DNA from 3 places in the Actinoplanes ianthinogenes genome. Region 1 is predicted to be linked to each of the others. Evidence: riboswitches for the same ligand, from Rfam matches in the RefSeq annotation. Region 1 holds a riboswitch; each other region holds the start of a gene.
What was found. Region 1 has a riboswitch for S-adenosylmethionine ahead of thrC (threonine synthase). Riboswitches for the same ligand answer to the same signal wherever they lie in the genome.

Region 1 (3,266 bases):
CCGCAATGCCCTGCCGACCCATTACAGCGACGCCTGGCTGGGGCTGCTCTCCACTCCGGTCCAGACCGAGGATCTGGCCAAGGGAGCCATCTCCGCGATCGTCTATGCCACCGTCTTCTGGGGGTTTGCCTTCTACCGATTCACCCGCAAGGACGTCACCTCCTGACCGATCCGTCCCCTGCCCCTGAGACGCGGCAAGATCTTTTCGGGCTGCGCGTAAACACGTTGACCGGCCGGGCCGGCGCTTGAAGGATCGGCGGATGGCCGACTTCACCATCCGGCCGGCGGCGCCGGACGATGCCGCAGCCGTGGTCGCGCTGAGCGCGACAGTCCATCCCTATCTGGTACGCGGCACGGCCAACACCAGGCGCACCATCGCCCAGCCGCCGCCCGGGGAGGACTGGGCCGCGTTCGTCGCGGAGATCGGTGGTGACCTGGTCGGCTGGGTCGCGGCGTATCGCAAGGTGCGGACGGCGGAACCGGGGTTCGGGCAGATCTCGCTGCTCCAGGTCCATCCGGCGGCCCGCCGCCGGGGCATCGGCGACGCGCTCTTCGAGGCGGCCGCCGGCCATCTGCGGGCGGCCGGGATCCGGCGGGTGGCGGCCACGGTCCAGCCGGAGGTGCTGTCCTTCGCCCGCCGCCGCGGCTTCGAGCCGACCCGTGAGCTGCGCTATTCCGTCCTCGACCTGACCACGTTCACGCCGGCGGACCATCCGCCCGCAAGCCTGCCTGAGCACCGGCGGCGAACGGGCCCGACGGGGGAGCCGGAAGGGCACCCTGATGGAGACGCGGGGCTGCGGTTGGTCCCGTTGCGCGAGACGACCGCGGAGGCCCTGTACGCCGCCGACGTCGCCGCTGCCACCGACGAGCCCGGTGACGCACCGCCGCAGCCACCGTCCCCGGCCGCGTGGCGCTATGACGTCTGGGACAACCCGGACCTGGATCACGACTTGAGCGTCGCCGCCGTCCGGGGTGCCGAGATCGTCTCGTTCTCCCTGCTGGTCCGGGACGGCGCCCGGGTCTGGTCGGACATGACCGCGACCGCGCCCGCCCACCGTGGCCGGGGCCTGGCCCGGCGGGTCAAGGTCGAGGCGCTGCGCCGGGCCGCGGCCGCCGGCGTCACGGACGCCTACACCGCCAACGACGAGTCCAACGCGCCGATGCTGGCCGTCAACACCCGGCTCGGCTACCGCCCGGTCGCCACCCAGTACTCCTGCGTCGCCGACCTCTGACCCTCGTGGGGCATCTGTCCCGGTAAATCCGGCAAACGGTGGAGATAGCCGCACCATCCGGGTGTTCCTGGAAGGAGGTCGCTCACACCTCGGGAACTCGCTGGGGCGATCCGAAGATCTCGTCGTAAGCTTCAGGAAACAACTGAATACCTCATCCAGAGGGGCAGAGGGAACGGCCCGATGAAGCCCCGGCAACCACCACGCATGTCTCGCTGACGAGGCCGCGCGCGGCAGGTGCTAATTCCGTCCCCGCATTGCGGCAGGTCGCCGCCGGGGAAAGATGAGAGGAAGGCCTCGATGACTGCTGCCGTCAGTGCACCCGAAAACCAGACCACCACCTCGCCCGCTCGCGGCCTGGTCTGTCGCGCCTGCGGCGCGGAGTACCCGCTCGCCGCGCAGCACGCGTGTTACGAGTGTTTCGGCCCGCTCGAGGTGGCCTATGACGAGGCCGCGCTCGCGCGGGTGACCCGGGCCCAGATCGAGGCGGGCCCGCAGAACATCTGGCGTTATGCCGCGCTGCTCCCGGCCGGCCAGGACCCGGCGACCCGGGTGAGCCTGGACCCGGGCCTGACCCCGCTGGTGAGCGCGCCGGCCCTGGCCGAGCGGCTGGGCATCACCGCGCCGCTCTGGGTGAAAGACGACTCGCAGAACCCGACCCACTCGTTCAAGGACCGGGTCGTCTCGGTGGCCCTGACCGCCGCCAAGGAGCTGGGCTTCAAGCGGTTCTCCTGCGCCTCCACCGGCAACCTGGCCAACTCGGTGGCCGCCCACGCGGCCCGGGCCGGGGTGCCCAGCATCGTCTTCATCCCGGGCGACCTGGAGCAGGGCAAGGTCGTGATGAGCGCGATCTACGGTGGTGACCTGGTCGCCATCGACGGCTCCTACGACGACGTCAACCGGCTGTGCAGCGAGCTGGTGGAGACCGACGAGTTCGAGGACACCGCGTTCGTCAACGTGAACGTGCGGCCGTTCTACGCCGAGGGCTCCAAGACCCTGGGTTACGAGGTGGCCGAGCAGCTCGGCTGGCGGATCCCGGCCCAGGTGGTCATCCCGATGGCCTCCGGTGAGCTGCTGACCAAGGTGGACAAGGCGTTCACCGAGCTGGTCGAGATCGGACTGGCCGAGGCGCCGGCGGGCGGCTGGACCGTGTTCGGCGCGCAGTCGGCCGGTTGCAACCCGATCGCGGTGGCGCTGCACAACGACACCGACGTGATCACCCCGGTGAAGCCGACCGGCATCGCCAAGTCGCTGAACATCGGCGACCCGGCCGCCGGGCCGTACGCGATCGAGGCGGTCCGCCGCACCGGTGGCTGGATGGACTACGCGAACGACGACGAGATCACGGCCGGTATCCGGCTGCTCGCCGAGACCACCGGCATCTTTGCCGAGACCGCCGGTGGCACCACCGTCGCGGTGCTGAAGAAACTGGTGGAGAGCGGCAAGCTGGACCCGGCCAAGGAGACGGTCGTCTACAACACCGGCGAGGGTCTCAAGACGCTCGACGCGATCGTCGACGCGGCCGGCCCGACGCACCGGATCAAGCCGTCACTGCGCGGCGCTCGCGAAGCTGGCCTGCTTGGATAGCGGAGAGTAACCGGACGCCAGCCGGTTGTCGAATATTCCTTCCTCCGAGGACTTGCGCGCCGATCTCCGGGTCGGCAGGATGCTTGTCGCGGGAGGACGCGACGCCGTACGTGGCCCCTCACCTGAGCTTGGCGACAATCTCGAGGGACCCAACGACCCAACGCTGACCCAATGGCTTTGTGCCGGAGGCGTTGTGCGTCCGTCCTCCCGACCAAAGTCCTCTCACCGGCGGCGGATCCGTTGCAGCCAGGGGCGCAGTGGCAGGTCTTCCGGATAGCCGCCATCGTGAAGTCCGGCGTGGCGCTCGAAGTAATTGCGCACGCCGAAGGACCCGGTCGCGACGTAAGACCAACCACAAGCGACCCAGTACGCCGGCCAGAACAGCGGGCCGAGCACCGCGTACTGCCCCGCGTGCCGGCTCTCGTGCGCCAGCAGCGCGGCACGCTCCTC
Region 2 (3,266 bases), 3.2 Mb from region 1:
ACCCGCGGGCGGCCGGGCCGGTCCGGGTGGGTGACCAGGGCGCTCGGCTTGCCGCCGGACTCGAAGCGGCGGATCTCGAACCCGGGGCCGAGCAGGTCGAGCACCAGGCCGAGGGCCCGGTGCAGCTCACCGGGCCGGTCGGCGGTGGAATGGATGCCGATCAGCGCTTCCAGTGGCGCGAGCAGTTCCTCCATCTGCCGAACCTAGCGGCTCACCGGGGTAGTTGCTCGCCCGCTTCGACGGAGACGGGCAGCCGGTTCTCGGCCGGGGGCAGCGGGCAGGTGGCGAACTCGGTGTACGCGCACGGCAGGTTGGTGGCACGGTTGAAGTCGACGATCACCGATCCGTCCGGGCCGGGCGCGGCGACGCTGAGGCTGCGGTTGGCCGGGTAGGTGGTGATCCCCGAGGTGCCGTCGGTGAACAGCACGAACAGCGCGCCCGGCGTGCCGCCGTTGAAGGCGGTCAGCGAGAGGTCCTGGCCGCCGATGGTGAACTCGATCCGGCCCGGGGACTCGTAGACGTGCTCCAGTCCCTCGACGACCGAGCCGACGGTCACCGGCTTCGGCTCGTCGAACGGGACGAACCGGCCGGGCACCGCCCATTTCTCGTCGGGGGTGTATGCGGGAGTGCCGAGGTATCGGACCCGGGTCTCGTGGGCGGGGTCGCGGGGGCGCAGCACGCCGTGGCCGCCGCGCCAGGCGACCTCGATCGCCAGGTCACCGTGCTCCAGTGTGGTGTCCTGACCGGCTGGGAAGCGCCGCTCGCCGGACTCCAGGGCGGCCACGATCGCGTCCGGCTCGGCGTGCCACTCGCCCGGCACGCCGGGGAACCGCTGCGGCGTCTCGGTCAGCCAGTGGAGCCCGGTGATCGCCAGGAACCCGTGCGGCGCGGCCCGCCGCTGCTCGTGCTCGTCGTGCCACCGTGCCCACTGCTGTTCGAAACTGGTCATCCTCCGACCCTAATCTCTACTGGCTGACTGGGATATGGCACGGGTCTGTGAGATCTGCTAACTTCGTCGGCAGGTCATGAGTGTCAGCGACAAGCCCCGGCTCGCTGACCGGCAACCCTTGCGTTCGCGATGGGGTGCCCCGGGTGAGGACCGGGCCGGCGTCGACCGACGACGGCAAGCGCGGGCCCGGTGGGGTCCCTGACCTCTCCGGAGGCATGCCATGTCGGCTCTCGACATCGTCGGCGACGACCTGAAGACCGAGCTTCCCAGCGGCGAGACCGTGCGCTTCGCGCACCTCGACTACGCCGCGTCCGCGCCGTGCGTCTCGGCCGCGGCGGACGCGGTGGCCGAGCTGCTGCCGCGGTACGGCAGCGTGCACCGCGGGACCGGGGTGCGCTCGCAGACCTCGACCGTGGCCTATGAGGTGGCCCGGGACGTGGTGGCCGAGTTCGTCGGCGCCCGCCCCGGCGACCAGGTGATCTTCACGCGGAACACCACGGATGCGCTCAACCTGCTGGCCCGGGCGTTGCCGGCGGGAACGACCACGATCCTGTTCGACGGGGAGCACCACGCGAACCTGCTGCCGTGGCCGAACCCGCTGCGGATTCCCACCCCGAGTTCACCATATTTCGCGATAAATGCGCTGAAGTCCGTTCTGCGGGACCTGCGGACGCCGGCGGTGCTCGCCATCACCGGCGCCAGCAACGTGACCGGCGAGATCTGGCCGGTCCGGGAGCTCGCCGACGTCGCGCACACCTACGGCGCCCGGGTGATCGTCGACGCCGCCCAGCTCGCCCCGCACGCCCCGGTCGACCTCGACGAGCTCGGCGCCGACTACCTGGCGTTCTCCGGCCACAAGCTGTACGCCCCGTTCGGCTCCGGCGTCCTGGCCGGCCGCTCGGACTGGCTGGACGCGGCCGACCCGTACCTGCGCGGCGGCGGCGCCAGCGCCACGGTCGGCTCCCTGCCCGGCGAGCTGACCTGGGCCGACGGTCCGGCCCGGCACGAGGGCGGCACCCCGAACCTGCTCGGCGCGGTGGCGCTCGCCGCGGTCTGCGGCGCCCTGCTGGTGGCGGACCGGGACGCGCTGCACCGGCATGAGCAGGAGTTGCTGGAGCGGCTGCGGGACGGGCTGCGGTCGATCGGCGGAGCGCGGGAGGTGAGCGTTTTCGGGCCGGAGCATCCTCGGGTCGGGATCGTCTCGCTCGCGCTGCCCGGGCACGATCCGGCGCAGGTGGCGCACCGGCTGGGGCGGGAGCACGGTATCGGGGTGCGGGCCGGTCAGTTCTGTGCGCATCCACTGGTGCGCCGCCTGACAAATGCTGATAAATCGGACACGTGTGGGGTGGCCGGCGCCGGCCTGCTCCGGGCCAGCTTCGGACTGGGCAGCACGACCGAGGACGTCGACCGGTTCGTGACCGGGCTCGCGGCCGTGCTGCGCTCCTGAGTAGCTACCGTCCCCGGCTGGATAATTCCGGGTACAGGCCGATCAAGCGGTCGTGGGTACCTGGCTGAGGTGGCTGCCGACCGGCGGCAAGCTGCGGGACGAGGACTGGACGGCACGGCATCGCCTGCTGACCGTGATCCTCGCCGTGGTGGTGGTCGTGGTGACCGTGTTCGGGGCGCTCGGCCCCGGCGACGCCGTGACCCTGCTCTGGACCGACCTGCTGGTGCTGCCCTGCGTGGTGGCCGCCACCCTGCTGCCGAACCGCCGGCTGCGCTCGGTCTGCGTCGCGCTCGGCTTCACCGTCGCCTGCGCCGGTTTCGTCTCGCTCAGCAACGGTCTGACCGAGGCGCACTTCGCGTTCTTCGTCGCGGTCGCCGCGCTCGCCCTGTACCGGGACTGGGCGCCGTTCGGCGCGTTCCTGGTCGCCACCACCCTGCACCACGGCGTGTTCGGGGTGCTGATCGGCGGGCACACCTACGACCACTCCTCGGCCAAGGCGCACCCGCTGGTCTGGGCCGCGCTGCACGGCTTCGCGGTGCTGCTCGCGGCCGGTTTCCAGGTGGTGCAGTGGGGACTGACCGAGGCCGAGGAGCGCCGTGCCCAGGACAACCTGGAGGAGAGCCAGGCCCAGCTCAGCGTCGCCTTCGACGAGACGCCGGTGCCGATGGCCATGTTCGCCCCGGACGGGCTGCTGCTGCGCAGCAACGCCGCGTACCGCGAGTGGTTGCGGCTGCCCGACGACCTTCCGGCCGGATTCACCGTACGCGATCTGCCGCTGATCCCGATCGGTGAGGACACCAAGGCGTTCGACCAGGCGGTCGCCTCCCCGGACCCGCTCACCATGGTCCGGCAGTACCGGCGCACCGATGA
Region 3 (3,266 bases), 3.2 Mb from region 1:
CTGCGGGTCGTGCGGCGGCGGCGCGGGCGCCGGGCCGGGCACCTGGTGCGGCGGCCCGGGGAAGTCCTGGTTCACGCCGGGACGCTAACCCACCGATCGATCATCGCGCACACCCATATCGGCGACCGCCGCACGGGCGGTCACCGAGCGGTAGGCGTACCAGATCAGGGCGACGGCGCCGGCGCTGAAGACCGTGTTGCCGATCAGGTCGACGGCGACCGCGGCGGCACCGACCGGAGACTGGGCGAACGAGTGCCAGGCGTAGGTGAGCAGCGCGCCGGCCCCGATCGCCAGCCGGTGCAGGTCGGACCAGCCCTGTTTCGCCGACCAGCGGGCCAGCAGGGTGAGGTAGACGACGATGTCCACCGCCCAGAGCGCCACGCCCGCCCCGACCGGCAGGTTCACCAGGTCCAGGGTCGGTCCCTGGAAGAAGGCGCCGGCGACCAGGGTGGCGATCAGCACGACCCGGGCGCTCGGCGCGACGCCGGGGCGGGGCCGGAAGGTGATCCGCAGCAGCAACCCGGCCGCGACGAGCAGGGCGATGATGATCCCGGTGGCGGTGAACTGGCCGGCCGTCGCGGTGTACGGCCACTCCGACATGGTGATCGCCGTGCTGATCGCGGCGCCGAGCAGGAACAGCGCCCCGGTCACGATCAGTCCGGTACGCCCCAGCCACGGCGTGGTCCGCCGCTCGCCGGCGATCACCTCCATCATCATGATCGACGCGCTGATGCTCCAGAACACGTGGATGCCGAGCACGTAAATGGTCCACGGGACGGCAATCCCGAGCGCCGGGATGAACCCGTCCACCAGCAGGTGCTCGTCGGCGTAGTTCGGGTTGAACAGCGACTGGGTGGTCAGCCCCTCCTCCACCACGGCGAAGGCCAGCGCCAGGATGACCATGTTCGGCCAGCCCAGCCCGCGGCGGCGGACGACCTCCCGGATCAGCAGCGCCCCGCCGCCGTAGAGCGGCGCCAGCGCGAACACCGCCGGCAGCAGGATGATCGGCAGGTTGCCCAGCAGGAACTCCCCGACCAGCGGCGCCAGGAAGACCAATCCGACGGACAGCCGGACGCCGGGAGTGATGCGCTTTCTCATGCCTCGACTACACCGCTCCCGGCACCCATCGACCCCGGTCGAACATCACGGATCGCCGATGACAAATGTCAGGCGAGCCGGGCCTCCAGGCGGGCCCGGCAGTGCGGCCACTCCGAGGCGATGATCGAGTACATCGCGGAGTCGCGCAGCCGGCCCTCCTCCCCCGGCGCCCAGGACTTCGACCAGCACCGCAGGACGCCCTCGAAGCTCGCACCGATCCGCTCGATGGCGGCTCGCGAGCGGGCGTTGCGGGCATCCGTCTTGAGGTCCACCCGGATCGCGTTCCACCGCTCGAAGGCGTGCCGCAGCAGCAGGAACTTCGCCTCGGTGTTGATCCCGCTCCGCTGCGCCGACGCGCCCAGCCAGGTGAAGCCGATCTCGACCGCGCACAGCTCGTCCCGGTCCGGCCAGGGGCGGGGATCCCACAGGCCGGTCACCCCCACGGCCCGGCCCGTCTTCTTGCCGACCTGAGCGTACGGCTTCAGCACGCCCGCCTCGGCCCGCGCCAGCTGGGCGTCCAGGTATTCGTCCAGCTCCGCCGCGGTCGGCACCCAGGTGTACCGGTACGACGAACGGTCCTCCTCGGCGGCGACCGCCAGGTCGGCGGCGTGCCGCCGGTCCAGCGGCTCCAGCCGGACCAGGCGGCCGTCCAGCACCGGGGCGTCGAGGTTGGTGAGCAGCACGGCAGGGCTCCTTCTCGCGGCTTGCCCGGCACACGACGCGCCGGACCCGGTCATCACCCGGGGCACCCCACCCACGGTGGAGGGTTGCCGGCCAGCGAGCCGGGGCTTCGCGCTGGCGCTCATGACCTGGCCGCCACCCTAACAGCCGCGCTCTCCACAGGGGACGCGCGATGCGGTGCCCACGCGGCGGACCGGCGATGCGGGGACCGTGCTCGTCGCGTACCGAAAATGTCAGTGACCGCGATGACGGGCCCGCGATCGCGCGCGGCGGACCTCTCGCCGATGCTCCTCGCGGGCCTCCCGGCGCTCCCGGCCCTGCCGTGCCGACTCCTGTTTGTGCTGCTCCATGGCCTTCTTGACGGCTTCCTGGGCGGCCGTGCTGGGCCGGGCCTCGGCTGCCGCGCGGGCCGCGGCCCGGGCCAGCCGCTTCGGGTTGCCCGGCGTGGACTTTCCCGGCCCGGCGGTGGCCGCGGGGCTGCGCTGCGCGCGGGCGAGCAGCTCACCGCCGTGCCGGAGCAGGAACTGGTAGAGCTCGGCGTCGGTCGGCTCGGCGCCGAACACGTGCCGGACCGCCCGGACCCGGTCGCCGTCCGGGATCTCCAGCACCGCGACCCAGAACGGGCCCTCGAAAAACAGCGTCGTCGTCGCCATCGTGTCTCCTGTGCGCAGGCAGCAAGTGTCCTGCGCCGGACAACCGATCAGGTCGCTGATCGGCCGGAGACGGGCCGTCCACGAGGGACGACGCCCCGACTACCAACGGGGCGGTGTTTTCGCGCCCCGCCAGGATAACGGGTCAGGCACTGAAGGACTCCTGGCCGACCACGCGGAGCAGGTCGAGGTGGTCGGCGGTGGGGCTGCCGGGCGGGGCGGTCAGCAGGATCAGGCGCTGGTCCTCGGTCGGGGTCAGCAGCGTCTCGAAGTCGAGCTCCAGGAGCCCGACCGTCGGATGCTGGACGCGGAGCCGGCTGGTGCGACGGACCGCGACCTCGTGCCGGTCCCAGATCTCGGTGAACTCCGGGCTGCTCTCCCGCAGGCGCTGGACCAGCGCGGCGGCGATCGGGTCGTTGCCCCGGCGGGCGACGGCGGCGCGCAGGTCGGCGACGTGCAGACGACCGGCGTAGTCGTGGTCCTCCGGCGGGACCGCGGCGCGCATCCGGCCGTCGTTGAACCAGCGCCACACCAGGTTGTGGTCCTGCTCGTGGTCGTGCGGGCCGGTCGGGCAGATGCCGCCGAACAGGGTCTCGGCCAGCGCGTTCTGGGCGAGCAGGTCGCCGAGGTCGCTGACGATCTGGGCCGGGACCCGGGTCAGCTGGTCGAGCAGGATCCGCAGCCCGGGGCGCACGTGGGTGCCGGCGAGCCGGCCGGCCGGCGGCCGATGCCCGGCCAGCAGGTAGAGATGGTCGCGCTCGTCCTCGGACAGGCGCAGGGCGTGTGCCAGGGCGCGCAGCATCTGGGTGGACGGCTGCGGGCTGCGCGCCTGCTCAA

Region 2: another riboswitch for S-adenosylmethionine. It lies ahead of Aiant_RS33600 (aminotransferase class V-fold PLP-dependent enzyme); the one in region 1 lies ahead of thrC (threonine synthase).
Region 3: another riboswitch for S-adenosylmethionine. It lies ahead of Aiant_RS33665 (GNAT family N-acetyltransferase); the one in region 1 lies ahead of thrC (threonine synthase).

Annotation. Positions count from the first base shown of each region.
Region 1 covers NZ_AP023356.1:4,225,805-4,229,070, reverse strand. Annotated here, with positions in the region: gene Aiant_RS19020 (ABC transporter permease) at 1-166, shown strand, start outside; gene Aiant_RS19015 (GNAT family N-acetyltransferase) at 261-1,232, shown strand; SAM riboswitch class I at 1,381-1,519, shown strand; gene thrC (threonine synthase) at 1,530-2,816, shown strand; gene Aiant_RS19005 (hypothetical protein) at 3,039-3,266, opposite strand, start outside.
Region 2 covers NZ_AP023356.1:7,424,847-7,428,112, forward strand. Annotated here, with positions in the region: gene Aiant_RS33590 (M20 family metallopeptidase) at 1-194, opposite strand, end outside; gene Aiant_RS33595 (DUF1684 domain-containing protein) at 212-949, opposite strand; SAM riboswitch class IV at 1,022-1,136, shown strand; gene Aiant_RS33600 (aminotransferase class V-fold PLP-dependent enzyme) at 1,170-2,396, shown strand; gene Aiant_RS33605 (putative bifunctional diguanylate cyclase/phosphodiesterase) at 2,449-3,266, shown strand, end outside.
Region 3 covers NZ_AP023356.1:7,438,921-7,442,186, reverse strand. Annotated here, with positions in the region: gene Aiant_RS33675 (DUF4190 domain-containing protein) at 1-75, opposite strand, end outside; gene Aiant_RS33670 (hypothetical protein) at 85-1,098, opposite strand; gene Aiant_RS33665 (GNAT family N-acetyltransferase) at 1,167-1,781, opposite strand; SAM riboswitch class IV at 1,794-1,908, opposite strand; gene Aiant_RS33660 (YjdF family protein) at 2,013-2,432, opposite strand; gene Aiant_RS33655 (helix-turn-helix transcriptional regulator) at 2,575-3,266, opposite strand, start outside.